3 regions of the Bradyrhizobium sp. SZCCHNGR1005 genome follow, and region 1 is predicted to be linked to each of the others. Evidence: predicted binding sites of a transcription regulator. Region 1 holds the regulator's gene; each other region holds the start of a gene.
What was found. Region 1 encodes LexA, which represses DNA repair genes until DNA is damaged. Its sites were predicted from a motif close to TGTTCNNNNTGTGTTCNG; they were not measured.
Positions count from the first base shown of each region.

Region 2: a site for LexA is predicted at 921-938, ahead of QXZ85_RS29765 (DNA repair protein). Genes of this name have one in related genera too.
Region 3: a site for LexA is predicted at 8,134-8,151, ahead of QXZ85_RS10825 (DNA recombination protein RmuC). Genes of this name have one in related genera too.

Region 1 covers NZ_JAUEZC010000009.1:189,199-199,809, forward strand. The annotation lists gene QXZ85_RS29385 (alpha/beta hydrolase) at 1-178, shown strand, start outside; gene glp (gephyrin-like molybdotransferase Glp) at 358-1,569, shown strand; gene lexA (transcriptional repressor LexA) at 1,849-2,547, shown strand; gene QXZ85_RS29400 (hypothetical protein) at 2,808-3,248, shown strand; gene QXZ85_RS29405 (hypothetical protein) at 3,334-3,570, shown strand; gene QXZ85_RS29410 (ComEC/Rec2 family competence protein) at 3,567-5,858, opposite strand; gene QXZ85_RS29415 (hypothetical protein) at 6,000-6,206, shown strand; gene QXZ85_RS29420 (glutamine--tRNA ligase/YqeY domain fusion protein) at 6,344-8,023, opposite strand; gene gltX (glutamate--tRNA ligase) at 8,163-9,587, shown strand; gene gltA (citrate synthase) at 9,720-10,611, shown strand, end outside.
Region 2 covers NZ_JAUEZC010000010.1:50,104-60,714, forward strand. The annotation lists gene QXZ85_RS29760 (putative DNA modification/repair radical SAM protein) at 1-837, opposite strand, end outside; gene QXZ85_RS29765 (DNA repair protein) at 1,001-1,795, shown strand; gene QXZ85_RS29770 (DNA polymerase Y family protein) at 1,689-3,281, shown strand; gene QXZ85_RS29775 (error-prone DNA polymerase) at 3,278-6,805, shown strand; gene QXZ85_RS29780 (FAD-dependent monooxygenase) at 6,997-8,472, shown strand; gene QXZ85_RS29785 (VOC family protein) at 8,815-9,453, shown strand; gene QXZ85_RS29790 (tetratricopeptide repeat protein) at 9,526-10,611, opposite strand, start outside.
Region 3 covers NZ_JAUEZC010000002.1:1,021,080-1,031,690, forward strand. The annotation lists gene nudC (NAD(+) diphosphatase) at 1-466, opposite strand, end outside; gene QXZ85_RS10780 (HIT family protein) at 470-889, opposite strand; RNA gene ffs (signal recognition particle sRNA small type) at 1,052-1,148, shown strand; gene QXZ85_RS10790 (DNA polymerase III subunit gamma/tau) at 1,259-3,160, shown strand; gene QXZ85_RS10795 (YbaB/EbfC family nucleoid-associated protein) at 3,174-3,494, shown strand; gene recR (recombination mediator RecR) at 3,522-4,121, shown strand; gene QXZ85_RS10805 (hypothetical protein) at 4,143-4,568, shown strand; gene QXZ85_RS10810 (hypothetical protein) at 4,635-5,018, shown strand; gene QXZ85_RS10815 (AmpG family muropeptide MFS transporter) at 5,008-6,402, opposite strand; gene QXZ85_RS10820 (GIY-YIG nuclease family protein) at 6,551-6,793, opposite strand; gene QXZ85_RS10825 (DNA recombination protein RmuC) at 6,886-8,094, opposite strand; gene def (peptide deformylase) at 8,274-8,801, shown strand; gene fmt (methionyl-tRNA formyltransferase) at 8,978-9,925, shown strand; gene truA (tRNA pseudouridine(38-40) synthase TruA) at 10,048-10,611, shown strand, end outside.

The DNA.
Region 1 (10,611 bases):
CTCGCTCGTGATCTGGGGCGACCTTGATTTCCCTCATATTCAAGAGCGAAGCCGCCTGATGGCAGCGACGATGCCGAACGGATCGGGACGCGAATTGACCGGCACGGCGCACCTGCCGAGCCTGGAGCGGCCAGCCGAGGTGACCGTCCTGCTCACGGAGTTTCTCGCGCGACTGTGAGTGAGCATCTGCAGACAACGTCTGACGATACCTGGAGGGCGAAGCAGCGGCGTATCTGGGCGGCCACCGATCGACTGTCCTGACGGCCCTGCCGCCGAAGCGCTTGGCCTTGCATCGAAGCTTCGATTAGAAGGCGGAATCGGTCGGCGCTGCGCCGGCCTGTTCGGAAGGAACTCTTCATGGCCCTGATGCCGGTCTCTGATGCCTTGGCCTTGGTGCTCGACGGCGCCGCGCCGCTGCCGGAGGAAAAGGTCGCGCTGGACCAGGCCTATCACCGGGTGCTGGCGCGGGACGTCGCGGCGCTGCGGACCCAGCCGCCGCAGCCGATGTCGGCGATGGACGGCTATGCGGTCCGCGCCGCGGATGCCGACCGCGCCCGCGCCACGCTCAAGGTCATCGGCGAGATCGCGGCCGGCCGGCCGTTCGATCGCACGCTCGGGCCCGGCGAGGCCGCGCGCATCTTCACCGGCGGCGTCGTTCCCGACGGCGCCGACGCCATCGTGATCCAGGAGGACACGATCGCGGATGGCGACCACGTCACCATCACCGAAGCGGCCAGGAAGGGCCGGCATATTCGCCCGGCCGGCGCGGATTTCCACGAAGGCGACGTGCTGCTCAAAGCCGGCCGACGCCTGAGCGATCGCGACCTGTCGCTCGCCGCCAGCATGAACTATCCCGAGCTCCCGGTGCACCGCCGCCCCAAGGTAGCGCTGCTTGCCACCGGCGACGAGCTGGTGATGCCGGGGTCGAATCCCGGTCCCGGCCAGATCGTCTATTCCAACGGCTACGCGCTGCGCGCCCTGGCGCGCGCCGAGGGTGCAGATCCCATCGACCTCGGCATCGCCGCCGACACGCTGGACTCGACGGTCGCAGGCATCCGCCGCGCGCGCGAGGCGAAAGCCGACATCCTGATCACGACCGGCGGCGCCTCGGTCGGCGATCATGATCTGGTCAAGCAGGCGCTGGACGCCGAGGGCGTGGACATGGCGTTCTGGAAGATCGCGATGCGCCCGGGCAAACCGATGATGCATGGACGGTTGGGCCAGATGCGCGTGATCGGCCTGCCCGGCAATCCCGTCTCCTCCTATGTCTGCAGCCTGTTGTTTCTGGTGCCGCTGATTCGGAAGCTCGTGGGCTTGGCTCAAATCCACCCTGCCCGCGAGACTGCGCTGCTCGGCCGCGACCTCGCCGCCAACGACGTCCGCGAGGACTATCTGCGCGCGCGGCTCGAGGTGCGCGCCGACGGCGCGCTGGTCGCAACGCCGGTGACGCATCAGGATTCCTCGCTGCTCGGCAACCTCGCGCTATCGCAGGCCCTGGTGATCCGCCCGGCTTTTGCGCCCGCGGCAAGTGCCGGCTCCGTCTGCGAGATTCTGAGGCTGCCAGACTAAACAGGGTGCAGCTGCCAAATATACCGCCAGGGATCTCGCAGCTATTTTGCGGGCATCGAGCAGGCATCTTGCGCACCACCTTCATTGCAAATTAATGATTGCAGAACACATATCGAACAGATAGTGTCCGTTCATGATTTGTTTCGAAGATGTTGCGGGCGCCGCGAACTGAGGACGTTTCGAACGAGAACGCTTCAAACGAGAACGTCTTGAACGAGAGCGTCTTGAACAAGAACGTCTCGGGCGAGAACGACACATCAACCTGGGGATCTGGTCGAGATGCTGACGCGCAAACAGTACGAACTTCTGCGGTTCATCAACGAACGTCTGAGGGAAGCTGGCGTGCCGCCCTCCTTCGATGAGATGAAGGACGCACTCGATCTGCGCTCGAAGTCGGGCATCCATCGTCTGATCACCGCGCTGGAAGAGCGCGGCTTCATCCGCCGCCTGCCCAATCGCGCGCGCGCCATCGAGGTGATCAAGCTGCCCGAACTGTCCCAGGCGGCGAACAACCGGCGTGGCTTCACGCCGTCTGTCATCGAAGGTAATCTCGGCAAGGTGCGCACCAGCACGCCGGCGATCGACGAGGGCGATCGTCCCGTCGCCGTCCCGGTGATGGGCCGCATCGCTGCGGGCACGCCGATCGAGGCGCTGCAGACGCGCAGCCACACCATCAGCGTCCCGGCCGACATGCTCGGCTCCGGCGAGCATTATGCGCTGGAAGTCCGCGGCGACTCGATGGTCGATGCCGGCATCCTCGATGGCGACATGGCGCTGATCCAGCGCAACGACTCCGCCGACACCGGCGACATCGTCGTCGCGCTGATCGACGATGAGGAAGCCACCTTGAAACGTTTCCGCCGGCGCGGCGCCTCGATCGCACTGGAGCCGGCCAACACCGCTTATGAAGTCCGCATCCTGCCGCCCAACCGCGTCAAGATCCAGGGCAAGCTGATCGGGCTGTACCGCAAGTACTGATCGTCACGCGCGCGAACTGGATCGCGCGCAATTTGATCTGACGCGTTGGAGGTCTCTTCCGACGGCGCTGATGATGATTGCACTTCGATCGCGATGCAACACGCTCAAACGCTTGTGATCGCGAAGCGCCGTACGGGGTGCAGATCAGCGCAGAATTGCCGTCAAGCACGCGCTAACATCGTTCCTGATGTCCACTCTGATAGAGGCCTGCGCCTGTCCGGGGGGAGCGTGGGTTGCTATCTCGAACGAGGAGCGATCCGATGTGTGACTATAGCCTGCATGCTGTTGCGTCCCGCCCGGCGAAAGTCGGGGAAACGCTGATCTCGACGACGTTCCGCGGAACCTCGACCCGCGGCTTCGCCTCCGAGAGCGAGCCGAATGTCGCCGTGTGTATGCTGCCCGGGACGGAATTGGCGTTTGCCGACGACGTTCGCTACGACAGCCGCTGGATCTGGACCCGCACGATCCGCGACCGCGTGGCCAAGTTCAACACGATCGAGAAGCATGTGCCCGATCGCCACCATGATGCGATCGAGTTCGCAGATGGTCGGCATGTGCTGGTGACCCAGCTCTGCGAGGGACAACGCGTCACCGTGCTGCAATTGCCCGCGACCAAGCAGCCGGCCGAGCGCAGGCCGCTGGGCACCGAGGCTTCGAGCAGCAGCGAAACGACGCCGGTGCGGCGGATCTCGATCACCTGAACTGAGAAGCGCAACGGATGCGAAGACAAATGGGAACATTCGGCCCTCGGCGGAAGTTATGGTTCGCCGGGGGGGAGAATGGCCCGTGGTCAACAAGATCAATTGGCAAAAGGCCGGGCGCATCACTGAGCCCGGTCGTTACATATTCACGTTCGGATGGCTGACCGTGACGGCCGACGATATCGCGGTCTGGCAGCAACATCCCGATGCGCTGTTCACCCTGGTGGAGCTTCCACCGCCATCGCGAAGCCCGTCGGATGGCGACGAGGACGACGACGCATCCGAATATCATCTCGGCACGTTCGAACTGCCGGATTGCTAATCCACCGCCCCCTGCTCCGCCTCCGGCGGCGTCGCGTCCTGGGATCTTGGCGCCGGCGAGCGCGGCGCCAGCGTTGCCTGGAAATCGCCCGCATCGGGAGCAGCCGGCCACCACGGCCGCTGCGTGCCGTTGGGCCGGACGGCCTCGACCGCAAAGCCGTCGCCGCGCCGCGTGAGGGCCAGTCCACCCTGATGCTGCAGCCGGTCGCGATCTACCACTAAGGCCGTGCAATCGGGCGGCGCTTGCCTGACTGTCACGACCAGTGCGGCCCGCGCGCAATCGTCCTCCAGGGCCTCGGCGCGCAGCGCGAGCGAGACGAAGCGGCCATCGGCAAGCGGCACCACGCAGCCGGCGTCATCGCAGGACACGCCGTCGCCGAGCGAGCTATCGGCCGGCGTTCGCGCATCGGCATCGGCGGCGAGCCATTCCTGAGCAAGGAAGGCGTCCTTACCCGTCCGGATGAGATGCAGCCGGCCCTCGCGGCCGCGCACCGCGACGTTGCGGCCATCGGCGGAGATCAGCATGTCCGGCTGCGGCGTCATCAGCGCCCAGAGAATCGAAGCCGCAAGCAGACCCGCGCCGCTCCAACGCAGCGGCGTGCGCAGCAGACCCATCAGGATGAGGCCAAGACTTGCGGCGATCACGGGACCGATGCCGAACGCATGGATGCGACCGACCGCGCCGGGCAGGTTTGCCACCCAGCGCGTCACCGCGATCATCCAGTCGATGCCCCATCCCATCAGCGACCAGAACGGACCGTCGAGCCCGAGCGGCGCCGCGAGCAGTCCCAGCAATCCGGCCGGCATGACCAGAGCGGAGACCACCGGCATCGCCGCGAGATTGGCGAGCACGCCGTAGGGTGTCACGCGATGAAAATGAAACGCGGCATAAGGCGTGGTCGCGAGCCCCGCGATCAGCGAGGCCAGCAGCAGCATGGCCAGTTCGCGGCCGCCCCATAGTGCGATGCGCGCTGTCGTCGAACTGTCGGGCGTCGCGAACAGATGCGGCAGCCCGAGTTGTACCAACGCCACCAGGCCTAAGGTCGCGGCGAACGACATCTGGAAACTGGGGTGCACCAGCGCCTCCGGCGCGATCGCTAGCACGATCATCGCGGCGACAGCGAGCGTGCGGAAGGTGATGGCGCGGCGATCGACCAGCACGGCGATCAGCACGACGGCGGTCATGTAGAAGGACCTTTGGGTCGCGACTTCCGCGCCCGACAGCAACAGATAGAAGGCCGCGGCGACAAGCGCGGCGGCAGCCGCCCACTTCTTGATGGGGTGGCTGACATGAAGCCCCGGGATCAGCGCCAGCAGCGCGCGCACGGCAAAGAACACCACGCCGGCAACGACGGCCATGTGATAGCCGGAGATCGACAGCACATGGCCGAGCCCGGAGATGAACATGGCGTCGTTGACCGGCGTCGTAATGGCGTCGCGGCGGCCGGTCAGTAGCGCGGTTGCGATCGCGCGCTCGTCGCCGTCGAGCCGGGCGCGGATGCGCGCATCGATGGTGTCGCGCAGGCCCTGCATGAAGGCGGCATAATGCAGGCCGAAGCCGCCATCCTGCGGCGGGGCAACCGTCTTGATCGCGCCCATCACGAAGCCGGAGGCACCGATGCTCTGGAAAAACATGTCGCGCGAAAAGTCGTAAGAGCCAGGCCGAAGCGGCGCGAGCGGTGGCAACAGGCGCGCTTTGAGCTGCACGAAGCTGCCGACGTCGGGCGCCATGCCCTTCCGTACGGATAGCCGCACCCGCGCCAGCGTGATCTCACCACGCGCGGTTTCCATCTCGGTCACGCGCAGCACGAAGCGATCGGTGCGCTCGCGGATGTCGCGGGTCTCGACGAAGCCGGACAGCGTGACCGAAAACAGCGGTCGGGCCAGTACGGTGTGCGCGAGCCGCGCCGTCCGGGCTGTTGCGACGGCAAAACCCGCGGCGACCGCAGCGATCATCACCGCAGCCGGAAACAGCCGGTGACGCCGCAAGACAAACGCTCCGGCAGAGATCATCAGCGCGAGCACTGCAGCAACCCACAGCACCGGCTCGTGATCGGCAGCGAAGTACAGCGCGATCCCGGCGCCAAAGGCGACCGGCACCCACGGCAGGAGCCGCCCTGCCGCGGCCTCGGCGTGCGCCCAGGCCTTCAGTCTGGCGAGCAGCGACGACCATGTCGGGGTATCGGCAAGATAGCCGCCGGCCTGCGCCGCCCGTCGCGGCGGCCAGACATCCGCAATGCTGCCGGCAAAGCCGCGCCCCCGGCTTGGCGGCCGGTCCGGCTCCGCCATCGCACTCGCACTCCCTGAACGGGCGAAAGGCTACTGGAAGCTGCAAGTCGACGGCTAGCAGAACGGAACGAGAATCTCCGAATGGCACCACCACCTCAAGAAAGGGTGGAACTTTCTCCTCGCTCGGGAGTTGCTGGCGTCATGATCGACCAAGCCAATCCGTTCGCCGATCTCGGGCTCGAGCAGGCGATCCATCTGCGCTGGGCCCTGCGCGACATCAGGGCGCGGCGCCTGTCGCTGTCACCGGTCAATGACGACGATCTGCGGCTCTTGACCGAACGCGGCCTCGTCGAGGTCGAAGATGGCGTCCCCGTGCTCACCCAAGCCGGGCAGGATACGCTCGAATGAGCGCGAGCGTCTGATTCCGGCCGCTGCGCGCAACCGGCCACGCGATCTTGGGCCACGCGATCTTGGGCCGAGCCATTCGTCACATGCAACCGCCGCGAAATGACGGCGGCGATCAGTGTCGGCGATAAGTCTCGTCTTCAGCCCTTCGCGACTTCCTTGGCAAAGGTGTCGCGCAAGCCGATCGTGCGATTGAACACGAGCTTGTCCGGCGTCGAGTCGGGATCGCGCACGAAATAACCCTGCCGCTCGAACTGCATCACCGCGTCCGAATTGGTCTCCGCGATCGCCGGCTCGATCCGCGCATCCTTGAGGATCTCGAGCGAGTTCGGGTTGAGGTCGGCGGCGAAGTTCGCCGCGTCGGGCGCGGGATTAGCGAACAGCTGATTGTAGATGCGGATCTCAGCGGTGCGCGACTGCGCCGCCGGCAGCCAGTGCATGGTCGCCTTCACCTTGCGGCCATCGGGGGCGTTGCCGCCACGCGTTGCAGGATCGTAGGTGCAACGGAGTTCGACGATCTCGCCGGCGGCGTTCTTGATCACCTCGCGGCACTTGATGAAATAGGCGTAGCGCAGCCGCACTTCCGTGCCGGGCGAGAGGCGGAAGAACTTCTTCGGCGGGTTCTCCATGAAATCGTCCTGCTCGATATAGAGCTCGCGGCCGAAGGCGATCTTGCGCGTGCCGGCGGAGGGATCATCGGGGTGATTGATCGCCTCGATCTCCTCCACCTGGCCTTCCGGATAGTTCTCGATCACCACCTTCAACGGCCGCAGCACGGCCATGCGACGCAGCGCCGTGCGGTTGAGCTCCTCACGGATGCAGAATTCCAGCATGCCGACATCGACGATGCTGTTCGACTTGGCGACCCCAATACGCTTGACGAATTCGCGCACCGCGGCCGGCGGCACGCCGCGACGTTTCAGCCCCGCGATCGTCGGCATGCGCGGATCGTTCCAGCCGGCGACATGCCCCTCCTGCACCAGCCGCGTCAGCACGCGCTTCGACAGCAGCGTATAGGTCAGGTTGAGGCGCGCGAACTCGTACTGGTGCGGATGCGAGGGCACCGGCAGCTTGTCCAGGAACCAATCGTAGAGCGGCCGGTGGTCCTCGAATTCCAGCGTGCAGATCGAATGGCTGATGCCCTCGATCGCGTCGGACTGGCCATGGGCGTAATCATAGCTCGGATAGATCGACCATTTGTCGCCGGTGCGCGGGTGGTGCGCGTGCAGGATGCGATAGAGCACGGGATCGCGCAGATTGATGTTGCCGGCGGCCATGTCGATCTTGGCGCGCAGCACGCGCGCGCCATTGGGGAATTCCCCCGCCTTCATGCGCCGGAACAGGTCCAGATTCTCCTCGACCGTGCGGTCGCGGAACGGGCTGTTCTTGCCGGCCTCGGTCAAGGTGCCGCGGGACAGCCGAATTTCCTCCTGCGACTGATCGTCGACATAGGCGAGGCCGGCCTCGATCAGCCCTTCCGCCCAGCCATAGAGCCGCTCGAAATAGTCGGAGGCATAGAACAGGTTCTGGCCCCAGTCGTAGCCGAGCCAGTGCACGTCGGCCTGGATGGAATCGATAAATTCCTGCTCCTCCTTGGCCGGGTTGGTGTCGTCGAAACGGAGATGGCAGCGGCCACCGAACTCCTGGGCGATGCCGAAGTTGAGAGCAATCGACTTGGCATGGCCGATATGCAGATAGCCGTTCGGCTCCGGCGGGAACCGGGTCACGACCGTCTTGTGCTTGCCGCTGTCGAGATCGGCCTGGACGATGTCGCGGATGAAGTCGCGCCCTGTCTCAGCCGTCGTGTCTGTCGTCGTCATCAAACCCTGTCCTGCTTCGGATGTCGCGAGACTATGTGCCAAATCCGCAATCCCCAAGGAAGGCTTTAGTTATGCGCGGGTCCTGCTATACACCCCCCGCCTCTACGCCACCGCCCGGAAACTGCTGTCGCTGCCGCCCATGACCCAACCCATCGTCACGCGCTTTGCCCCCTCCCCGACCGGTTTTCTCCACATCGGAGGCGCCCGGACGGCCCTGTTCAACTGGCTGTATGCGCGCGGTCGCGGCGGCAAGATGCTGCTTCGAATCGAGGACACCGACCGCGAGCGTTCGACCAAGGAGGCGATCGACGCCATCCTGGACGGGTTAACCTGGCTCGGGCTCGATTGGGACGGCGAGGTCATCTACCAATATAGTCGCGCCGCGCGGCATCGCGAGGTCGCCGAGCAGCTGCTCGCCAGCGGCATGGCTTACCGCTGCTATGCCACCCCCGAGGAGCTCGCCGCCATGCGCGAGAAGGCCCGCGCGGAAGGCCGCACGCGCCTCTATGACGGCATGTGGCGCGATCGTGATCCGAAGGATGCGCCGGCAGGCCTCAAGCCGACGATCCGGCTGCGCGCGCCCCTGACCGGCGAGACCGAGATCGAAGACCAGGTACAGGGCCGCGTGGTCTGGCAGAACGAGAATCTCGACGATCTCGTGCTGCTCCGGGGCGACGGCAATCCGACCTATATGCTGGCGGTTGTCGTCGACGACCATGACATGGGCGTCACCCACATCATTCGCGGCGACGATCATCTGATCAATGCTGCGCGCCAGAAGCAGATCTACGATGCGCTGGGATGGGACGTGCCGTCGATGTCGCACATCCCGCTGATCCACGGGCCGGATGGCTCAAAGCTCTCCAAGCGCCACGGCGCACTCGGCGTGGACGCCTACCGCGCCATGGGATATCTGCCGGCAGCGCTGCGCAATTACCTGGTGCGGCTCGGCTGGAGCCATGGCGACCAGGAGATCTTCTCCACCGAGGAGATGATCAAGGCATTCGACCTGCCCGCGATCGGCCGCTCCGCCGCGCGCTTCGATTTTGCCAAGCTCGAAAACCTCAATGGGCATTACATTCGCCACACCGACGATCGGGCGTTGGTGGGCATGTTCGAAGACGTCCTGAACTATGCGCCGCAAGGCGCGGCGCTGAAGCCCAAGCTCAACGACACGACACGCGCCCAGCTCATGGCGGCCATGCCGAGCCTGAAGGAGCGCGCCAAAACGCTTTTGGAGCTCATCGACGCCGCGGCCTTTATTTTCGCGGAACGGCCGCTCCCGGTCGATGCCAAGGCCGCGGCACTGTTAACACCTGATAACCGGGCCCTGATCGGACGGCTCTGCCAGGCGCTTTCCGCCGTCGAGCCCTGGAGCGGCCCGGCCACGGAAGCCGCATTGCGCCAGTTCGCCGAGGCCAACGATCTCAAGCTGGGCGCCGTCGCGCAGCCACTGCGCGCCGCGTTGACCGGACGGACCACCTCGCCCGGCATTTTCGAGGTGCTGGCGGTGCTCGGACGTGATGAATGCTTAGGCCGACTTAAGGACCAGGTTACCTCATAAGGTCGCATTTACCCCCATCTTGCAGCGCACAGGGCAATACGATACGCATTTGCGCGGCATGCACTAGAAAAGCTCACTCGCCCTGCCATCTAGATGAAAAGGGCGCTCAACGATCTCATCGGGGACAACACGATGGACGCAAAATCCAGCACGAAAACCGCCACGCTCACCGTCGGCAACAAGACCTACGATCTTCCGATCCTGAGCGGCAGCGTGGGCCCCGATGTCGTCGATATCGGCAAACTCTATGCCCAGACCGGCATGTTCACTTACGATCCGGGCTTCACCTCGACGGCGAGCTGCCAGTCCAAGATCACCTATATCGACGGCGACGCCGGCGTGCTGCAATATCGCGGCTACCCGATCGAGCAGCTGGCCGAGAAGGGCGATTTCCTCGAGACCTGCTATCTGCTGCTGTACGGGGAACTGCCGACCAAGGCGCAGAAGCAGGATTTCGACCACCGCGTCACGCACCACACGATGGTGCACGAACAGATGGCCCGCTTTTTCCAGGGCTTCCGCCGCGACGCCCATCCGATGGCGGTGATGGTGGCCTCCGTCGGCGCGCTGGCTGCGTTCTATCACGACTCCACCGACATCAACGATCCGCAGCAACGCATGATCGCCTCGATGCGGATGATCGCGAAGATCCCGACGCTGGCGGCGATGGCCTACAAATACACGATCGGCCAGCCCTTCATGTATCCGAAGAACTCGCTCTCCTTTGCCGAGAACTTCCTCTACATGTGCTTCGGCGTGCCCTGCGAGGAGTACAAGCCGAACCCGGTGCTCGCCGACGCGCTGGACAAGATCTTCATCCTGCACGCCGACCACGAGCAGAACGCATCGACCTCCACGGTGCGCATCGCCGGTTCCTCGGGCGCCAACCCGTTTGCCTGCATCGCGGCCGGCATCGCCTGCCTGTGGGGCCCGGCGCATGGCGGCGCCAACGAGGCCGCGCTGAACATGCTGGCCCAGATCGGCACCGTCGATAAGATTCCGGACTTCATCGCCAAGGTGAAGG
Region 2 (10,611 bases), on a different contig from region 1:
GCGCGCGAGGGGCGGCGCCTGCAACGGCAGCGCGCGGCTGGCATCCGGGATCGGACTGAAGGCGGAATAGTAGACACGCCTCAGCTTGTAGGCGCCGTAGAGATTGGCCGAGGTCGCCAGGATGGTGCGGTCGTCAGCGCTGTCGGCGCCGACGATCATCTGCGTGCTCTGGCCTGCGGGCGCAAAGCGCGGCGGCCGGGCCTTGCGGATCGCCTTTTTGGCTTCATCCGCTTCGTCGAGCTTGAGCCGGAGCCGCCCCATGGTGCGGCGGATCGCGCGCTGGTTCTTTTCCGGTGCGAGTTTGGCGAGGCTCGTCTCCAGCGGCATCTCGATATTGATGCTGAGCCTGTCGGCATATTTGCCGGCTTCCGCGATCAGCGCTTCGTCCGCTTCGGGAATCGTCTTCAGATGGATGTAGCCGCGGAAACGATGCTCCTCGCGCAATTTGCGCGCGACCGACACCACTTGCTCCATCGTGTAGTCGGGGCTGCGGATGATGCCGGAGGAGAGGAACAGGCCCTCGATGTAGTTGCGGCGATAGAAGTCGATGGTGAGCTTGACGATCTCATCCACCGTGAAGCGTGCGCGAGGGACGTTGGAGGAAGCGCGATTGACGCAATAGAGGCAATCGTAATTGCAGGCATTGGTAAGAAGGATCTTGAGCAGCGAGATGCAGCGGCCGTCGGGCGCATAGGAATGACAGATGCCCATGCCGGGCGCGGTCGAGCCGAGACCCTTGCCGTCGCTGGAATCCCGCATCTCGGTACCGCTGGAGGCGCAGGAGGCATCGTATTTGGCGGCATCGGCCAGGATCTCCAGTTTGCGTAGCAGCTCCATCGGCCTGAATCCCTTTGATTCCGTTGCGTGAATCTCGTCCGGGTCAATCCCGATTGACTCATCGCAAGGCGTTAGCTTTATATTAGAACGTATCATGAACAAAGAGGTTCGTTGCGGGTTCAACCGCAAGGACCTGTAACGGGGCGAGAAGGAGCGGCGACGCATGACCGGCGCACGCATGGACACGCTTGCGCGCCTGCGCAGCGGCATCGCCCGCCTCGAGGCGGGCGAGGGCACGCTGGAGGGGCGCCGTGTCGCGCTCGGCCATGACGAGGTCGACGCGACCTTGCAGGGCGGGCTCGCCACCGGCGCATTGCACGAAGTGTTTGCGCCGAGCGGAACGCAGGCGGCAGCCGCAACCGGCTTTGTCTTTGGGCTTGCGGCGCGCGTCTCGGCGCGGCGGCCGCTGATCTGGATCAGGCAGGATTTTGCCGAACGGGAGAGCGGCGCGCTGTCGCCATGTGGATTGGCCGAACTCGGCCTCGATCCACGCCTGCTGGTGACGGTGCGTGCGCCCGATCTCGAAACGGCGCTGCGCACAGGCGCGGATGCGCTCGCCTGCGATGCGCTCGGCGCCGTGATGATCGAGGTCTGGGGCGAGACCAAGAAGTTCGATCTCGTCGCCAGCCGCAAGCTGACGCTGGCGGCACAAGCGTCCGGCGTCGCCGGGTTGATGTTGCGGATCGCCGCCGAGCCCGTCCCTTCGACCGCCGAAACGCGCTGGATGTTGCGCACCGCGCCGTCTTTGCCCGGGGCGTCTTGGACCGCCTGGGGCGCGCCGCGCTTCGATGCCGAGCTTGTTCGCAACCGTCACGGCCAGACCGGGCGATGGATCATGGAGTGGACCTGCGATGACCAGTGTTTCAGCCAACCGGCGGCGGATCCTCAGCCTGTGGCTGCCGCGCCTGCCGATCGATCGCATCAAGCGAAAGCTGGCATCCACAAGCGCCACGCCTGATGACGGCAAGCCGAACGTCGTCGTCATCAAGGACGGCAACGCGCTTTTGATCCATTCGCTCGACGAGGCGGCGGCCCGCTGGGGCCTGACGCATGGCCTGCCGCTCGCCAATGCCCGCGCCATCTGTCCGGACCTCCTGGTGCACGAAGCCGATACCGCGGCGGATACCAAGACGCTGGAGGACATCGCCGATTGGTGCGACCGCTTCACGCCGCTGGTGGCGCTCGACCCGCCGCATGGTCTGGCGCTCGATGTTACCGGCTGCGCCCATCTGTTCGGCGGTGAGGCCATGCTGATGAAGCTCTTGTGCGACGCGCTGACCGCGCGCGGCTTCACCGTGTCGGCTGCGATCGCGTCGAATGCGATCTGTGCGCGCACCTTGAACCACCATGTCCACGGCCGCATCGTGCTTGACGGTGAGGAGGCGGCTGTCGTCAGTCCGTTGCCGGTGGTGGCACTCGGCGCCGGCGAGGCGATCACGCTGGGGCTGCGCCGCGCGGGGTTGAAGACCATCGGCGATGTCGCATCCCGCGGCCGCCACGAGATCACCGCGCGCTTCGGCGCGGTCTTCACGCGCGTGCTGGCCCAGGCGTTGGGCGAAGCGGATGCGCCGATCAGTCCGCGCAAGCCGCCGCCGGACTACATCGTCGAGAAGCGCTTTGCCGAACCGGTGGCGACCGACACCGTCATCGCCGCGAGCCTGTCGAGCCTCGCATCCATGCTGGTGGCTGCGATGGCGCAGCAAGGCAAGGGCGCGCGGCGGCTGGAGGCTTATTTCTTCCGCACCGACGGTGTGGTGCGCATGATCGCGGTCGATACCGGCCGGCCGGTGACGGAGATGCGCGTGATCGACCGGCTGTTTCGCGAACGGCTGGACGCCTTGAGCGATCCGCTCGATCCCGGCTTCGGCTTCGACCTGATCCGGTTGTGCGCCAGCCGCAGCGAGCTCGTGGTGCAGGAGCAGCGCGATCTCGACGCCCATGTTCATGATAATGACGAGATCGCCGCGCTGATCGATCGTATTGCTGCGCGGATCGGGGGCAAGCGCGTCATCGTGCATCTGCCTGTGGATACCCACATTCCCGAGCGCGCAAGCCTGCCGGCTCCAGCGCAGCAGCAGCTTGTTGCGGCTTCGAAGGCCGACTGGCCCGCGCGCGTCGAGGGCGAGCCGCCGCTGCGGCCCTTGCGGCTTTTTGACTGTCCTGAGGAAATTCAGGTGATCGCGCAGGTGCCGGATGGGCCGCCCGCGCGCTTCGTCTGGCGGCGTGCCGCACATGCGATCGTGCGTGCCGAAGGGCCGGAGCGGATCGCGATGGAATGGTGGCGGCCGGATGGGCAGGGGCTGACGCGCGACTATTTTCGCGTCGAGGACGAGAACGGTTTGCGGTTCTGGCTCTATCGCGACGGCCTCTACGACCGCGAGATCGAGCAGCAGCCGGGCAGAGTCGTGCAGCCCGCCTGGTACATGCACGGTCTATTCGCATGAGCATCGAATATGCCGAGATCGGCATCACCACCAATTTCTCCTTCCTGCGCGGCGGCTCCCATCCGCAGGACTATGTGCAGCAGGCCGCCATCTATGGCTTGAAGGCGATCGGGATCGCCGACCGCAACACGCTCGCCGGTATCGTCCGCGCCTATGCCGAACTCGACAATGACAAGCTCCCTTACCGGCCGAAGCTGCTCTATGGCGCGCGCATCGTCTTCACCTGCGGCACGCCAGACATCCTGGTCTATCCGCGCGATCGCGCCGCCTATGGCCGGCTGTGCCAGCTCCTGACCCGCGGCAAGCGCGGCGACGACACCGACAAGGTCGAGAAGGGCGCCTGTTATCTCGCTTTCGATGATCTCCTGGAGTTTGCCGAAGGCCAGCTCCTGGTGGTGATGCCACCACATCGCTTTGAGGAAGCCGGCTTGCGCAAGGTCCTGGTGCGCCTGCAAGAGAGCCAGGCTGAGGGCGTGTGGTTGGCGGCAAGTTTGCTCTATCGCGGCGATGACCGCCGGCGTTTGGCTCGGCTTGCGCGGCTTGCCGCCTCAGCTCACGTGCCGCTGATCGCGACCAATGACGTGCTCTATCATCATCCCGCGCGACGTCCGCTCCAGGATGTGCTGACGTGCATCCGCGAGAAGACCACGATCGAGGCGGTCGGCCGCAAGCTCGAGGCCAATGCCGAGCGTCATCTCAAGCCGGCGCAGGAGATGGCGCGGCTGTTCCGCGACCACCCGGATGCGATCGCGGAGACCGTCCGTTTTGCCGACCGCATCACCTTTTCGCTGGATCAGTTGAAGTATCAATATCCGGACGAGCCCGTGCCGCCCGGCAAGACCGCGCAGCAGCATCTGGAAGACCTGACCTGGGACGGCGCGGAAAAATATTTCGGTGACGGAATCGACGAGAAGCTGCGCGCCACCTTGAAGAAGGAGCTCGCGCTGATCGCCGAACTCAACTACGCGCATTACTTCCTCACCGTCCACGACATCGTGCGCTACGCGCGCAGCCGTGGCATCCTGTGCCAGGGTCGCGGATCTGCGGCCAATTCCGCGGTCTGCTACGTACTCGGCGTGACCTCGGTCGATCCCACCAAAGTCGATCTGTTGTTCGAGCGCTTCATCTCCAAGGAGCGGCTGGAGCCGCCTGACATCGACGTCGATTTCGAGCATTCCCGGCGCGAGGAGGTGATGCAATATGTCTATCGCCGCTATGGCCGCCACCGCGCCGCGATCATCGCCACCGTGATCCATTATCGCCCACGCAGCGCGATCCGCGATGTCGGCAAGGCGCTGGGCTTGACGGAAGACGTCACATCGCTGCTTGCCGACACCGTGTGGGGCAGCTGGGGCGACGGGCTGTCGGAGATGCAGGTGCGGCAGGCCGGGCTCGATCCCAAAAATCCGATGGTCGGCCTTGCGGTCGAGCTCGCCGCCGAGCTGATCGAATTTCCCCGGCATCTCTCCCAGCATGTCGGCGGCTATGTGCTGACCCAGGACCGGCTCGACAGCTACGTGCCGATCGGCAATGCCGCGATGGAGGACCGCACTTTCATCGAATGGGACAAAGACGATGTCGACGCGCTGAGCATGATGAAGGTCGACGTGCTGGCGCTTGGCATGCTGACCTGCATCCGCAAGAGCTTTGACCTGATCGAGCGGCACAAGGGCGAACGCCACGAGCTTGCGACCGTGCCGCGCGAGTTGCCGGCGGTCTACGACATGCTGTGCAAGGGCGAGTCGCTTGGCGTATTCCAGGTCGAGAGCCGGGCGCAGATGAACATGCTGCCGCGGCTCAAGCCGCGCAAGTTCTACGATCTCGTCATCGAGGTCGCGATCGTGCGCCCCGGGCCGATCCAGGGCGACATGGTGCATCCCTACTTGCGTCGTCGCAACGGTCTCGAAAACGTCAGCTATCCGTCGCCATCACCCGACCGAGGCCCAAAGGACGAGCTCTACAAGGTACTGCACAAGACGCTCGGCGTGCCCTTGTTCCAGGAACAGGCGATGCGGATCGCGATCGAAGCCGCGAAGTTCTCGCCCGAGGAGGCCAACGGCCTGCGCCGCTCGATGGCGACCTTTCGCAATGTCGGCACCATCGGCTCCTATGAGGACAAGATGGTGAACAGCATGATCGCGCGCGGCTACGATCCGGCCTTCGCGAAAAGCTGCTTCGACCAGATCAAGGGCTTCGGCTCTTACGGCTTTCCGGAAAGCCACGCGGCGAGCTTCGCGCAGCTTGTTTACATCTCCTCCTGGCTGAAATGCTTCCATCCCGACGCATTCTGCTGCGCGCTCCTGAACTCGCAGCCGATGGGCTTCTACGCGCCAGCGCAGATCGTCGGCGACGCCCGCAAGAACGGCGTCGAGGTGTGCGACATCGACGTGTCCTACAGTTTCGCGCAGAACACGCTGGAGGAGGGAGACGGCAAATATTGTGCCGTGCGGCTCGGCTTTCGCCAGATCGACGGCTTTTCCTGGATCGACCCGGACGAGGAGGGGGTGAAACGATCGAAGCAGCTCCAGGCATCATTCGGGGATAAGGCTCCCGCTATCTCCACGTCGCCATTCCTGGGCGATGCGCCGCAACAAAATGGCGGAGCTATTTTGCAAGGCGCATCGAACCGGGAAGCTCGAGGTTCCGGGGGCGCACTGCATGCGTCCCGGAACGACGAAGTGAACACAGCGCACAACGACAACCACGATCTCGACGACTGGGGCGAGCGCATCGTCAAGGCACGTGCGCGCCGGCCGTTCACCTCGCTGGAGGATTTCGCCCGCGACACTGGCTTGCCCAAGCGTGCGCTCCTGCTGCTCGCCGATGCCGATGCGTTCCGCTCGCTCGGGTTCGACCGCCGCGCCGCGCTATGGGCTGTCCGCCGGCTGCCGGATGACGTGCCGCTGCCCTTGTTCGAGGCTGCGGTGGCGCGCGAGCAGCCGGACGAGTGCGCAAAGCCGCTGCCGCAGATGCCGCTAGCGGAGCAGGTGGTCGCCGATTATCAGACCATCCGCCTGTCGCTGAAGGGGCATCCGATGGAATTCTTGCGGCAGCGCTTCGCGCGTGAGGGTGTGATCGCCTGTCGCGATGTCAATGATGCCAATGACAGGCGCTTCATGCGCTGCGCCGGCGTGGTGCTGGTGCGCCAGCGGCCCGGCAGCTCCAAGGGCGTCGTATTCATGACCTTGGAGGACGAGACCGGCATCGCCAACATCGTGGTGTGGCCGAAGGTGATGGAGCGCTTCCGGAAAGAAGTGATGGGCGCGCGGCTCGTGCTGGTCGAGGGCCACATCCAGAGCAGCCCCGAAAAGGTCGTACATCTTGTCGCTGAACGGCTGATCGATCGCTCCGCCGATCTGTCATTGCTCTCAGACGATCGCCTCGGCCCACAGGCCGTGCCGCATGGTCCGATGCCGGCCGAACCGCTGCAGGATGATCGCCGGCAGCATCACGACAATCCCGCCCAGAAGGTCGGCCATCCCCGCAACGTTCGCATTCTGCCGCGCTCGCGCGATTTTCATTAGCGGGGGATCGTCTCGATCGCGGCATCGCGGAGAGAAGCATCGCTCCTCCCAGCTTGATATGGGGCGTGCAAGGGGCTTGCTTCAAGCCCCGGCTCATCCCGTAGAACCGCCGCCCCTGCCACAACCCATGGGGTGACGAAATGCGTGCATCATTGTCGACGTCTGCAGCGCGCGCCGCAGAGCGGAGCGACGTGACCAATCATGCGGTGGTGATCGTCGGCGCAGGCCCGACAGGGCTGATGCTGGCGGCCGAACTGGCGCTGGCGAAGGTCGACGTCGTGATCGTCGAACGTCGCGCCAGCCAGGATATTGTTGGCTCCCGCGCAGGCGGTCTGCATGCGCGCACCATCGAGGTGCTCGATCAGCGCGGCATCGCCGATCGTTTCCTGGCACAGGGCCAGATCGCGCAGGTCGCAAGCTTCGCCTGGATCCGGCTGGACATCAGCGACTTTCCCACCCGGCATCCTTACGGGCTCGCGCTGGGGCAAAGCCATATCGAGCGCATCCTGGCCGACCGGGTCGGCGAACTCGGCGTTGAGATCCAGCGCGGACGCGAGGTGACTGCGATCGCGCAGGACGACACCGGCGTCGATATCGCGCTGGATGACGGCCGCTCGCTGCGGGCGGATTATCTTGTCGGCTGCGACGGCGGGCGTAGCCTCATTCGCAAGTCAGCCGGCATCGATTTTCCCGGGTGGGATCCGACCATCAGTTGTCTGATCGCCGAGATCGAAGTGACGAAAGAGCCGGCGTGGGGCTTACGCCGCGACGACAAGGGCATTCATTCCTTCTCGCGCCTGGAAGACGGCAAGCGCGTGCGCCTTCTCGTGACCGAGCCGCACGTCGGACAGCGTGGATACGTCAGCGAGCCCGGCTTGCGCGATCTCAGCGAGGCACTCATCGCTGTCTATGGGACAGATTACGGAATCCGCACCCCGACCTGGATCTCCAGGTTCACCGATATGACGAGGCAAGCGGCATCGTACCGGAATCGACGGGTCCTGCTGGCCGGCGACGCCGCCCATGTGCATTTTCCGGTGGGCGGGCAGGGGCTCAACGCCGGTGTGCAGGATGCGGTGAATCTCGGATGGAAGCTGGCCCAGGTGGTCAAGGGCACATCGCCGGACAGCCTGCTCGACAGCTACCACGCCGAGCGTCATCCGGTCGCGGCGCGCGTCCTGCGCAACACGATGGCGCAGACCCCGCTGCTAGGCCACGGCGACCGCATCGATGCATTGCGCGATACCGTGTCCGAATTGTTGACGATGGACGAACCGCGCAAGCGGATCGCCGGCATGATCTCCGGTCTCGACATCCGTTACGATCTCGGCGAGGGACATCCGCTCCTCGGCTGCCGCATGCCCGATCTCGATCTCGTTACCGCCAATGGATCGCTGCGGCTCTACGCTCTGTTGCACGACGCCCGGCCGGTGCTGCTCAATCTCGGTGAGCCCGCGGGTCTCGACATCACAGCCTGGGCTGACCGGGTGCGACAGATCGATGCCGCATATGCCGGTGCGTGGGAGCTTCCGGTCCTCGGCGCCGTCACTGCACCCATGGCTGTTTTGATCCGGCCCGACGGATATATCGCGTGGGTGGGAGATCGGGCCGGGCACGGGCTTGCCGATGCGCTGACCACCTGGTTCGGACCGCCGATCGCTGCATAGCGCAGCTCGCCTCTTACTCGCCAAGCTCTTGCAAGATGCGATATCTCGGCGCGCGCGAGTCCATCCGTAGCAAGCGGGGGAAAGTTTCGAATCGAATTGGGATTGTGGCGAAAATACAATTGGCTCCCGCAGGATATGCCTCATACTCATGAAAATGATTCGGGGGTGAGGCGTCAAATGATGATCCAGTGGGACAAGGTCTCGACGACCGAAATTCTATTCATCGCAGTCATGCTCGTCAGTGTCGTCGCGATCGTCGGTACCGGCCTTGAATGGGCCATGCTGCGTTAGTCGCTCCGCGACAGGCTACTGTCCGTCACCGCTGCTGGCGGTCCGGCAGACATGCTCAAGCTCGACCATCTCACCGTTATTGCTCCGAATTTGGCCGAAGGTGTCCTGCACGTTCGAAACTGCCTCAATCTCGATGTCCCGTTTGGGCAACGCCACGCCTATATGGGCACTCACAATCACCTGCTTCAGCTGGGTGACACGGTCTACCTCGAGATCGTTGCTCTCGACCCGGAGGCGGGGACGCTGAGTCGCCGACGCTGGTTCGGTCTGGATGACCTGGCCAAGGTCGAGTTGGATTGGGACGAGGGCCGGCGTTTGCGAGCCTGGGTCGCGCGAACCGATGCGATCGACGCGATCTTGGCAACCCACGGGCACATCTTTGGAGAGAAGGTCCCGCTTCCGACCGTCGACTCGTCCTTTGATTTCGCCATTCCGGACGACGGCTCTCTTCCCTTGGACGGAGCGGCGCCTTCCATTATCGATAGGCGTGGCAGGCCACGTGCGATGGCGACAATTGCCGATCTCGGTGCGCGCCTGCGATCCTTCGCTCTCGAACATCCGAACCCCGCCGCCATAGAGACGCTGTATCGTGCGCTGAAGGTGGACCGCGCGCCCGACATCGTGAGAGGTTCCAAGCTGCGGTATCGTGCGCAGATCGAAACACCGGCCGGGGTGAGGGAACTCACGTGAGCATAAGGCCGCTCAGGTCAAGAGGTTCAACGGGGCTCGGGTGAGGCCAAAGCCCGCGCACGTCTTGCAGCTTCACTGCGCGATTGATGTCAGAGCATCCATCTTCTTCCGCAGCCGGTCGCGCGCCGGTTCCAGGCGGCTGCCCGGGTCCTTGCGCAGGAATGCTTCAATGACGGTCAGTCCGGCTTGATAGGCATCGCCAGCATCCCGGAGGTCAGATTGACTCTTCTGCGCCTTTCCTCGTGTCGCCAGCGCGTCCCCTTTATGCTCATATGCGGTGGCGAACTGAGATTGGCGACTGCGATCGTCGGGAAACTTCGCCGCGAGGTCTTTCCGCTGCTCAAGAGCCGCGTCGTATTCCTTCAACGCGCTATCAAATTGCTGATCCTGCATAAGAGCGCTGGCCAATCCATCATGGGTGCTGGCAAGATTCGCTTTCCACGCGGCGTTATTGGGATCTTTGACGACCAGTGCCTGCCGAATATCGAGCGCCGTTCGGTACTTTTCCATGGCTCCCGCCAGGTCCTGCTTCCGTAAGAGCGCGTCCGCAATCGCGAGTTCCTCTTGCTGGAGCGAATCCTGCCAGGAGGCATTGCCGGGATCCACGTTCGCACGCGCCTGCCTGATCTTGAGCGCTGCACCATATTGTTGCAGCGCCTTGTCCAGCAGGTCATCATTCTTGGTCGCGCTGTAATAGTTCCGATATACGCCGCCCATGAAATGATAGGCCGCTGCAAGATTGCCTTGATATACGCCTTCCTCCGGATGCTCGTCGGCCAAGGACTTCCGTATGTTGAATGCTTCCTGATATTGCTTGAGGGCCTCGTCATAACGTCCCTGGGCGGCGGAAAGTCCTCCGAGTCTCGCCCACGCGTCGCCTACGATCTTTCGCGCGGCAGGATTTTGCTGCGGCTCCCCTCCCTTCAACGCCTTGCCGATATCGAGTGACTTTTGGTACCGGGACAGCGCAGAATCCCAGTTGCCCTTCATAAGGTCAAGGTCGCCTTCCTTGTTCATCACCAAGGCGACGTCCGCCTGTCGGTCGACGTTGCTGGGATCCTTGTCTGCAAACGTTTCCGCGACCTTGAGCGCAAGGTCATATTTTACTTTCGCTGCTCCAATATCGTAGTTCACGACGATGTCCCCGATACGAAATGC
Region 3 (10,611 bases), on a different contig from region 1:
GCATCGCGGTGCGGGTGCCGCAATTGGCGCAGAATCCGTGGCGCTGATGCCAGGACACCATGGACTTCGCCATCGCGATTCCCGCGAGTTGGTCCGGCGGGATACCGCCCTGCATCGCCAAGCCGCGCAGTTCGGTGATCGCAACGTCGTCGCGTCCTGAGAGCGCCTCGGCGGCGCCCTGCGATATGCCCATGCCGAACAGCGCGGCACCATCGCGCAGGCCGAGGAAGATCGTGCCCGGATTGGCCCCGAGCCCCAGCGCCTCGTCGACCGACAGCCGTGCGCGCATGGCTTCGCCATCGCGCTTCAGCAGGATCGAATCGCGATGCACGACATAGGCGCGGGCCGACGGACTGCGCTCCAGCGCGATCAGCCTGTCGTCATGGAAGCGCAGATGCGCGGCACGGTCGATGGTGTTGTGGACGAAAGCGGGCTGTCCGAGCGGAAACAGGTCGAATGGGGACATCGTTCACCCTAGCCAGATCTTGCGGCGGATCGCGCCGATGAAATGCTGCACCTCTTCCGCATCATGCGGCAGCGCCGGCGCGACGCCCCAGACCGGGCGCGGCCAGGCGGCGTCGCTGGTGCGGCGCGCGATGACGTGGATATGGAGCTGCGGCACCATGTTGCCGAGCGCTGCGACGTTGAGCTTGTCGCATTTGGTGATCTCTTTGAGGGCGCGGGAGACGCGCGCGATCTCGGTCATGAGCTGGGCCTGCGCCACCTCGTCGAGATCGATGATTTCGACCGCGCCCTCGCGGCGCGGCACCAGCAGCATCCAGGGATAGTTCGCGTCCTTGATCACCAGCACCCGGGACAGTGGCAGATCGCCGATGTTGATCGTGTCCTTCGCAAGCTGCGGGTGCAGCGACCAGGTAGCGTCGGGCATCGGGGTTCCTGGCAGGGTGATTCGGTGGACTCTTGCGGGCGGAAGGGGTCTTGATGTCACCTAATGCCTTTCGCCGCGCTGGCACAAGCCCACTTGCGAGAGGGCGGCTCCCCGTGAAGCTCACGCTTGCTTTCCGGTCCGTTTGGCCCCAAATAGGGATCGGGAGATTGGCGGTGGACGAGCCACTCGCCAACCGGGTCAGGTCCGGAAGGAAGCAGCCCTAACGAGGTCCGGATCGGGTCGCTCGTCAGTCTCCTACCTGTTTTCTCGAGCGAATCGCGCATCACTAGCGGAGACCCCGCACCGGCGGGCGCTCGCTCCCATTCGGCCGCTGTGTCGGCTGGAAGACGTGCAATTGCGGATCGATCGATGACCGAGGCCGGCGCTTCTCCATCCACGCCCGACAGCGCCGCGCAGGCCGGCCTCGACAGCATAACATCCGCCGCCAAGCCCTATCGGGTGCTGGCGCGCAAATACCGCCCCTCCAGTTTCGAAGATTTGATCGGCCAGGAAGCCGTCGTGCGCACCGTCTCGAACGCCTTCGAGACGGGCCGCATCCCGCAAGCCTGGATCCTGACCGGCGTCCGCGGGGTCGGCAAGACCACCACCGCCCGTATCCTGGCTCGCGCGTTGAACTATGAGTTGCCGGATGGATCGGTGAAGGGGCCGACCATTCACATGCCGGTGCTCGGCACGCATTGCCAGGCGATCATGGAAAGCCGGCACATGGACGTGCTGGAAATGGACGCGGCCTCGCATACCGGTGTCGATGATGTCCGGCAGATCAATGACAGCGTGCGCTATGCGCCCGCCAGCGCGCGCTACAAGGTCTACATCATCGATGAAGTCCACATGCTGTCGACGGCGGCGTTCAACGCCTTCCTGAAGACGCTGGAGGAGCCGCCGGAGCACGCCAAATTCGTGTTCGCCACCACCGAGATCCGCAAGGTCCCGGTCACCGTGCTTTCCCGCTGCCAGCGCTTCGACCTGCGCCGGGTCGAGGCTGACGTGCTGATGAAGCACCTCGCCAATGTCGCGGCCAAGGAGGGCGTGGGCATCGAGCCGGAAGCGCTCGGCATCATCGCCCGCGCGGCCGAAGGCTCGGTGCGCGATTCGCTGTCGCTGCTCGATCAGGCGATCGCCCATGCGGCCGGCGAAGTGCGCGCCGACGAGGTCCGGCAGATGCTGGGGCTCGCCGACCGCACCCGCGTCATCGACCTGTTTCAGCATCTGGCGAGCGGGGATATCGCCGCGGCGTTCCAGGAATTCCGCGACCAGTATGACGTTGGCGCCGATCCGGTGGTGGTGCTGTCCGATCTTGCCGAATTCGTGAACTTCGTCACCCGCGTCAAGTTCGTGCCGGCCACGGCCGACAATGTCGCTTTCAGCGAGACCGAGCGGCTGCGGGGGCGCGATTTCGCCACCAAGCTGTCGATCCGTGTGTTGTCGCGGATGTGGCAGATGCTCTTGAAGGGTATCGCCGAAACCCAGACTGCGACCAGGCCCGCAGCGGCGGCCGAAATGGTGCTGGTGCGGATCGCCTACGCCGCCGATCTGCCGACGCCCGATGAAGCGATCCGGATGATCGAGCAGAATGGCGGCGCCGCACCTGGGGTCTCTTCGGCTGCGGTCCAGCGCAGCGCCCCGGCGCCGACCATGACGACGGCCGGCCTGTCCTCCTCGTCGATGCCGGCGGGCATGGCGCCGCAGCGCGCCCAAGCTCCGAGCCAAGGCTTGAGCCAAGGCCCGACCCTCGCGGCCGTCGGCAGCCCGATGCGGCCGCAGATGGCGAGCCCGCCGCCAGCATCGCAGGACGCAGCCCCCGCGCTTCGGCTTCGTAGTTTCCAGGAACTCGTCGCGCTCGCCGGCAAGAGCCGCGATGTGATGACCAAGAGCGCGCTGGAGGCCGATGTCCGGCTGGTCCGCTTCGAGGACGGGCGTCTGGAGATTGCGCTGGAACGCAGCGCCCCGCGCGCGCTTGTCACCGATCTCGGGCGCAAGCTGGAGGATTGGACCGGCCGGCGCTGGACGGTCGTCGTCTCCAACGAGCCGGGACAGCCGACCTTGCGCGAGCAGAACCTGCGCGCGAAAAGCGAGCGGGAGCGCGCGGCGGAAGCCGATCCGCGGGTTCAGGAGGTGCTGGCCCGCTTCCCTGGCGCCAAGGTGGTCGAGGTGCGCAAGCTTGCCGCCGAGCCGCCGGAATCGGAAGTTAGCAGCGCTGTCGAGCCGGTCGACGAGTCCGACAGCGACGACGATCTGGAATCGTTTTGAGAGGACGTAAGCCATGGCCGACTTTCTCGGCATGATGAAGCAGGCGGCGCAGCTGCAGTCGAAGATGCAGGAAATGCAGCAGGAACTCGGCAATCTCGAAGTCGAGGGTACCTCCGGCGGTGGCTTGGTCGCGGTCCGCATGACCGCGAAGATGGATGTGAAGGGCATCAAGATCGATCCGTCGCTGATGAAGCCCGAAGAGACCGAGATCCTCGAGGATCTCGTGGTGACCGCGTGCAATGACGCGCGCCGCAAGGCGGAAGCCGCGATGCAGGAGAAGATGCAGGCCATCACCGGCAAGCTCGGCCTGCCTCCTGGATTCGGCTTCGGCTAGTTTGCACGTCATGAAGTCCTTGAACTGATGGCCGTCGCCGGTCCCGAGATCGAACGCCTGATCCAGCTGCTCGCGCGCCTGCCCGGGCTTGGGCCGCGCTCGGCGCGCCGCGCCGCGCTGCACCTGATCAAGAAGCGCGAAGCGCTGATGACGCCGCTCACCTCGGCGCTGCAGGTCGCCATCGAGCGTATCCAGGTCTGCAAGACCTGCGGCAACATCGACACGCAAAACCCTTGCACGGTCTGCACCGATCCGCGCCGCGACGGGGCGATGATCGTCGTGGTCGCTGACGTCGCCGATCTCTGGGCGCTGGAGCGCGCGAAAGCCAGCAACGGCCGCTATCACGTGCTCGGCGGCACGCTGTCGCCGCTCGACGGCGTCGGTCCGCAGGATCTGACCATCGATGCGCTGGTGCAGCGCGCGCACGCGCCGGAGGTCCAGGAGATCATCCTGGCGCTGAATGCGACGGTCGACGGCCAGACCACCGCGCATTACATCACCGACCTCCTGCAGGAGGCGAACGTCAAGGTCACGCGGCTGGCGCATGGCGTGCCGGTCGGCGGCGAGCTTGACTATCTCGACGAAGGCACGTTGTCGGCGGCGATGCGGCAGCGAACTCTGTTCTAAGCACACATACGGAAGTTCATGATGACGAAACCCGGATTCGGCAAACGCTTGGCTTTGGGCGCGATTCTGGCGACGACGGTAGCCTCGCTTGCTGTGGCGCAGCAGAGCGATGAGCCGCTCAAGGCTGGCAAGCCGATCAATGCCGGCGACGTGCTGTCGGGCGAATTGAACATGCTGAAGGTCCGCGGAGCCAAGCCTGGCGAGCCGGCCATGGCCTATCAGATCGCCAGCGAACCGCGCCGGCTGCCGCCACCGAACGGGCTCTGCAATCTCGAGACCGGACCCGAGACGTTCCAACTCATGATCGAGAACAAGGCGCAGGCCGCGCAGCTGAAGGGCCTGCTCGGCAAGCAGATCGCGGTGAAGGTCGATCAAGTCTCCTGCGCGCAGGACGCCGGTCAGCTGAGCGAGGCGGTCGTGACGAAATGGAGCTTGGTGAAACGTTGATTCCTGGCTAGGTTGTGTCACGATGACGACGCGCCATATTCGCGCGTCATTGGGGAGGCGGCGGGAGTGAAAGTGCTATACGCGCTTGCGCTTGCGATAGCGCTGGGATCGGGAGCGGCGGCTGCATCCAACAACGAGGTTCAGGCTGACCTCGGTTATCCCACGGTTGCCTCGGCCTTGGAGTCACTACGCGCCAAGCCGGGGACCAGGAGTTCAATGCAATCTGGCTGGACCGTCATCGAGGACAAAGCGGCCCTCAGCGTCTGGTCATTTGCGCCGTCGGGTCATCCAGCCTATCCCACCGCAATTCGGCGCCATGTGGTCCAGGATGGCGATCATCTCTTCATCAAAATGGACGTTCTTTGCGAGGCCGCAAAGCCAGCCTGCGATACGGTTGTCGCGGAGTTCGAGCGGCTCAATGGAATCGTGCGCGATGACCTCAAGCGTTAGCTGAGATCTGCGTCTGCAGTGCGTCGAAATGTCCGCGCCGCTGCAGCCAGCCGAGCAGGATCAGGCTTGGGATCGCCACCAGCACGCAGATGGCGAAGAACAGCGGCCAGCCGGTCGCCTTCGCCACGTAGCCCGCGCCTGACGAGAGATAAGTCCGTCCCACCGCTGCGAGCGCCGTGAGCAAGGCATATTGAGTCGCAGTGTGCAGCGGGTTCTGGCACAGCGCGGAAAGATAGGCGACGAAGATCACGGTGCCGACGGCGCTGGTGAAATTCTCCGCTGAGATGGCGAGCGCCAGCGCCCATTGGTTGACGCCGGTGATCGCGAGCCAGGAGAAGGAGAGATTGGCCAGCGCCTGCACCGCACCGCCGATCCACAGGCTGGTCGCGAGCGAATAACGCCGCGCCACGAAGCCCCCGGCAAAGCCGCCCGCGAGCGTGGCGGCAAGCCCAACGCCTTTGACGATCGCGGCATAATCGACCTTGCTGAAGCCGAGATCGATCACGAACGGCGCCGTCATCGTGCCCGAAAACGCATCGGTGAACTTGAACAGCACCACGAAGGCCAGCGCGGCCAGCGCATCCTTGCGGCTGAGGAATTCGGAGAAGGCGCCGATCGCGGCATGGATCACGCGCGTCATTGCCGTGTCCGCGGCCGTCGCTGCCTCAGCCGTCTTGGATTGCGCCGGCTCGGTCGCGAGGAGAGCTGTGACAGTGCCGATCAGCACCAGCGCGGCCATGACGACGTAGCCCCACATCCACGATGAAGCTCGCGGCAGCCCGCGGCTTTCGAACGCCGAGACGACGACAAGTGTGCCGGCCGTCGAAATCAGCATGCCGATGCGGTAGGCGGCGACATAAGCGGCCATGCCGGCGGCTTGCTCGCTTTCGGGCAGACTTTCGACGCGGAACGCGTCGACCACGATGTCCTGGGTCGATGAGGTTGCTGCGACCAGGAGCGCGGCCAGTGCCACCATGAACGGCGCCCGCGCAGGATCAGTCAGCGCGAGCAGGATGATCGCGGCAATCAGCAGCAATTGCGCGAAGACCAGCCAGCCGCGGCGGCGGCCGAAGGCGGCCGTGAACAGCGGCACGTGCAGCGCATCGACCAAAGGCGCCCACAGGAATTTCAGCGTGTAGGGCGTGCCGACCAGGGCGAACAGGCCGATCGTTCCGAGATCGACGCCGAGCTCGCGCATCCAGATCTGCAATGTCGAGCCGGACAGCGCCAGCGGCAGGCCGGAGGAAAATCCCAGGAACAGCACCACCAGCACGCGGGGCTGCAGGTAGACGGCGATACTCTCGCGCCAGGTGGGGGCGGGGGCATCGGCCTCGTGCGAGCCGTTATCGGCGCTGATGTCGGATGCGGCGTCGGGTGCGGTCATGGAAGGCGTGTAGCAGATTTAGTCGCCTCCACCAAAACACTCGTCGTCGCCCGGCTTGACCGGGCGACCCAGTATTCCAGAGGCAGTAATTATAGAGCTCCGGCAATTTGCGGATAGAGGTCAATCCAGTTCGGGCTTTCTCTTTCGATCAGAGAAGTTTCCAATCGCGTGGCCACTTCTTCAGTCGTTTTTCGCGCTGGATCGCTGGTTCAACCTGATCGAAGACTTCGAAATAAACGAGGCGAGCAACGTCGTATCGCTTAGTGAAGCCCTCGGCCACTTTCATCCCATGTTCCGCAACCCGCCGCATCAGATCGTTGGTGACACCAATATACAGTGTGCCGCCGATACGCTTTGCGAGAATGTAAACGTAGAAGCTGCGTGCGCCCATCTACGGTCTCTGGGATACTGGATCGCCCGGTCAAGCCGGGCGATGACGACTTTTGCTGAGTAGGCTTCGTCCCCCAAATGCAGCAAGCCAACTCACTCTCCCGCCTGCATCCGGCCTGAGAGAGGGAACAAGTCCGGCGCCGCGGCCGGGGTGATCCGCGGGGAATCGACTGATGCGTCGGGCTTGCTGAAATCGAGCTCCTCGATGCGGCCGGCGCGCTTCTCGATCTTGTCGGCGGAGATCAGGATCTGCCTGACATCCTCGTTCACGTCACCGAAATGCTTCTGCAGCTTGAGCACGCGCTCGCGCAGACGGCCGAGATCGTCGCCGAGGTGCATGACCTCGTTGCGGATCTGGTCGGCGGCGTCGCGGATGCGCGCGTCCTTCATGATCTGCTGCATCACCTGGATCGCGAGCATCAGCAGCGACGGCGATACCAGCACGATTCGGGCGCGATAGGCCTTCTGGATCACGTCGTCGAAGCCGTCATGGATCTCCGCATAGACCGATTCCGAGGGGACGAACATCAGCGCGGTGTCCTGGGTCTCGCCGGTGATCAGGTATTTCTCGGCGATGTCGTTGACGTGCTTGAGCACGTCGGCACGCAGCCGCTGGCAGGCGAATCGCTTCTCCTCGTCGCTGCGCGCATCATGCAGTGCGGTGACGGCTTCCAGCGGAAATTTCGCATCGATGCACAGCGGACGCTGATCGGGCAGGAATACGACGCAGTCCGGCCGTTTGCCGCTGGTCAGCGTGTATTGGAATGCGTAGCTGCCTTTCGGCAGTCCATCCTGGACGATCGCCTCCATTCGCGCCTGGCCGAAGGCGCCGCGCGCCTGCTTGTTGGCGAGCACGTCGCGCAAGGTCGTGACCTGTGTTGTCAGCTCGGTCAGGTCCTTGTGCGCGTTGTCGATGATGCCGAGCCGCTCGTGCAGCACGCGCAAGGAATCCATCGTGTGGCGCGTCGTCTGCTCCATCGACTGGCCGACGCGATGCGTCACCGAATCCAGCCGCTCGTTGACGGCGCGCGCGAGCTCCGCCTGGCGGCCGGCGAGCACCTGCGTCATCGCATCGACGCGGCCGGAGGCCTCGTTCTGAACCCGCAGCATTTCGGACAGGCGCAGCTCCAGCTCGTCGGCGCGCATGGCCTGCATCATTGCAAGCGCTGCGCCGCGCCGCCCGGACCGGGCCACCGCCACCGTGATGGCAACAAGGAGCAACAGCACTAGCGCGCCGAAGCCGAGCAGTGCGTCAGAGGCCCGGACCGGCAGATCGCCGATCGCGAAGACGACAGGGTTCACGGAGGTCATCGGACCCCTATACCAGATTCCTGAGTAAATAGGAACAAAATAAGAACATTTATGGTTAACCGCGGGTTAAAACTCTTGGTTAACGAGGTTCTAAAAAACACGGTTCGCGATGTCTTAAGCGTCGGCGGTTCAGATTGACCGCGTGCCGTCCGGCGCTTAAATCGCCCGCCATGGCCTTACGAGAAATCATCATCCTGCCCGACAAGCAGTTGCGGCTGGTGTCCAAACCTGTCGAAAAGCTGACGCCGGAGATCCGGCAGCTGGTCGACGACATGTTCCAGACCATGTACGACGCGCCCGGGATCGGGCTCGCTGCGATCCAGGTCGCGCAACCCTTGCGCCTCATCACCATGGATCTGTCCAAGCGGGACGAGAATGGCGAGGGCAATCCGGAGCCGCGCGTCTTCATCAACCCGGAGATATTGTCCAGGTCGGACGAAATGTCGGTCTATCAGGAGGGCTGCCTCTCGATCCCCGAATATTACGAGGAGGTCGAGCGGCCCGCGAAGGTACGGGTCCGTTTCACCGATCTGGACGGCAAGGTGCATGAGGAGGACGCCGAAGGTCTCTATGCCACCTGCATCCAGCATGAGATCGACCACCTCAACGGGGTGCTCTTCATCGACTATTTGTCGAAACTGAAGCGCGACCGCGTCATGAAGAAGTTCGCCAAAGCCGCCAAGCGCGCGGCGGAATGATCGACGTCTCTCTCCGTCATGGCCGGGCAAAAGCGCGAAGCGCGTCTTAGCACGACAAGCCAAGCGACCCCGGCCATCCACGCTGCGGCCTTGAACGACCAAAGACGTGGATGCCCGCGACAAGTGCGGGCGTGACGAGCGCAGGGAGGCTGACCTCGCAAGACGAGATTGCGCCAATGCCCCTTCGCCTGATCTTCATGGGTACGCCGGATTTCGCCGTGCCGACCTTGCGCGAGCTCGCCGCCGACGGCCACGAGATCGCGGCCGTCTATACCCGCGCACCGAAGCCCGGCGGCCGCCGCGGGCTTGCGCTGCAGCCGACACCGGTGGAGCAGGAGGCGCGGCGGCTCGGGATCCCCGTGTTCACGCCGAAGACGCTGAAGACCGAGGCCGCGCTCGCGGAGTTTCGCGCCCACAATGCCGACGCGGCCGTGGTCGTGGCCTATGGCATGATCCTCCCCCAGTCCATCCTCGATGCGCCACGGCTCGGTTGCTACAATCTGCATGCCTCGCTGCTGCCGCGCTGGCGTGGCGCCGCGCCGATCAATCGCGCCATCATGGCAGGCGACGCCGAGAGCGGCGCCATGGTGATGAAAATGGATGCCGGCCTCGACACCGGCGATATCGCGATGGGTGAACGCATTGCGATATCGGATGCGATGACCGCGTCCGATCTGCACGATCAGCTCGCCGCGATCGGCGCCGGTCTGATGGTGCGTGCGATGGCAGCGCTGGCGCATGGCGACCTCACATTGACGAAGCAGCCGGCGGACGGCGTCACTTACGCGGCCAAGATCGACAAGGCGGAAGCGCGGATCGACTGGAACAAGCCGGCGCACGCGGTGCTGCGTCACATCCATGGGCTGTCGCCATTTCCGGGCGCCTGGAGCGAGGTCGAGGTGGACGGCGAAGCGGTTCGCGTCAAGATTCTCCGCTGCGAGCTTGCCTCCGGTTCCGGCGCGGTTCATGCCGATCCTGGCGCGGTGCTCGACGATCACCTTACCATTGCCTGCGGCGAGGGTGCGATCCGCATCATCGAGCTGCAGCGCGCCGGCAAGGCACCGATGCAGGCTGCGGATTTCCTGCGCGGCACGCCACTGAAGCGCGGTGCCCGCTTTTCCTGAGGCTGTCATACCCCGCGGAAGCGGGGTATCCAGTACGCCGAGGCGTTCATTTGTCGAACCGAGATGTCGGTGGATACTGGATCGCCCGCCTGCCCGGGCGATGACGGCAACAACAGAACCACATGCCCCGTTACAAGCTCACCATCGAATATGACGGCGCACCGTTCTGCGGCTGGCAGCTGCAGGCGAGCCTGCCCTCCGTGCAGGGCGCGCTTGAGGCGGCGGCGCAGGCCACCTGCGGCGTCGCCACCCGCGTCCACGGCTCGGGACGGACGGATGCCGGCGTTCATGCGACGGGACAGGTCGCGCATTGCGACATCGAAAAGGACTTCCGGCCGGATCGCCTGCGCGATGCGCTGAATGCCCATCTGCGTCCCAACCCGATCGCGGTGCTCTCTGCGGAGATCGTGCCCGACACCTTCGAAGCGCGCTTCTCGGCGCGCAAGCGTCACTACCGCTATCGCATCATGAACCGGCGCGCCAATCTCGCGCTCGATGTGGGGCGGGTCTGGCGCGTGCCGCAGCGGCTCGATTCGGACGCGATGCATGAAGCTGCGCAGCGGCTGATCGGCAAGCACGATTTCACCACCTTCCGCGACACCGAGTGCCAGGCCAGGTCGCCCGAGAAGACGCTGGACCAACTCGACGTCATCAGAGACGGCGATGCCGTGACGGTGCTCACCTCC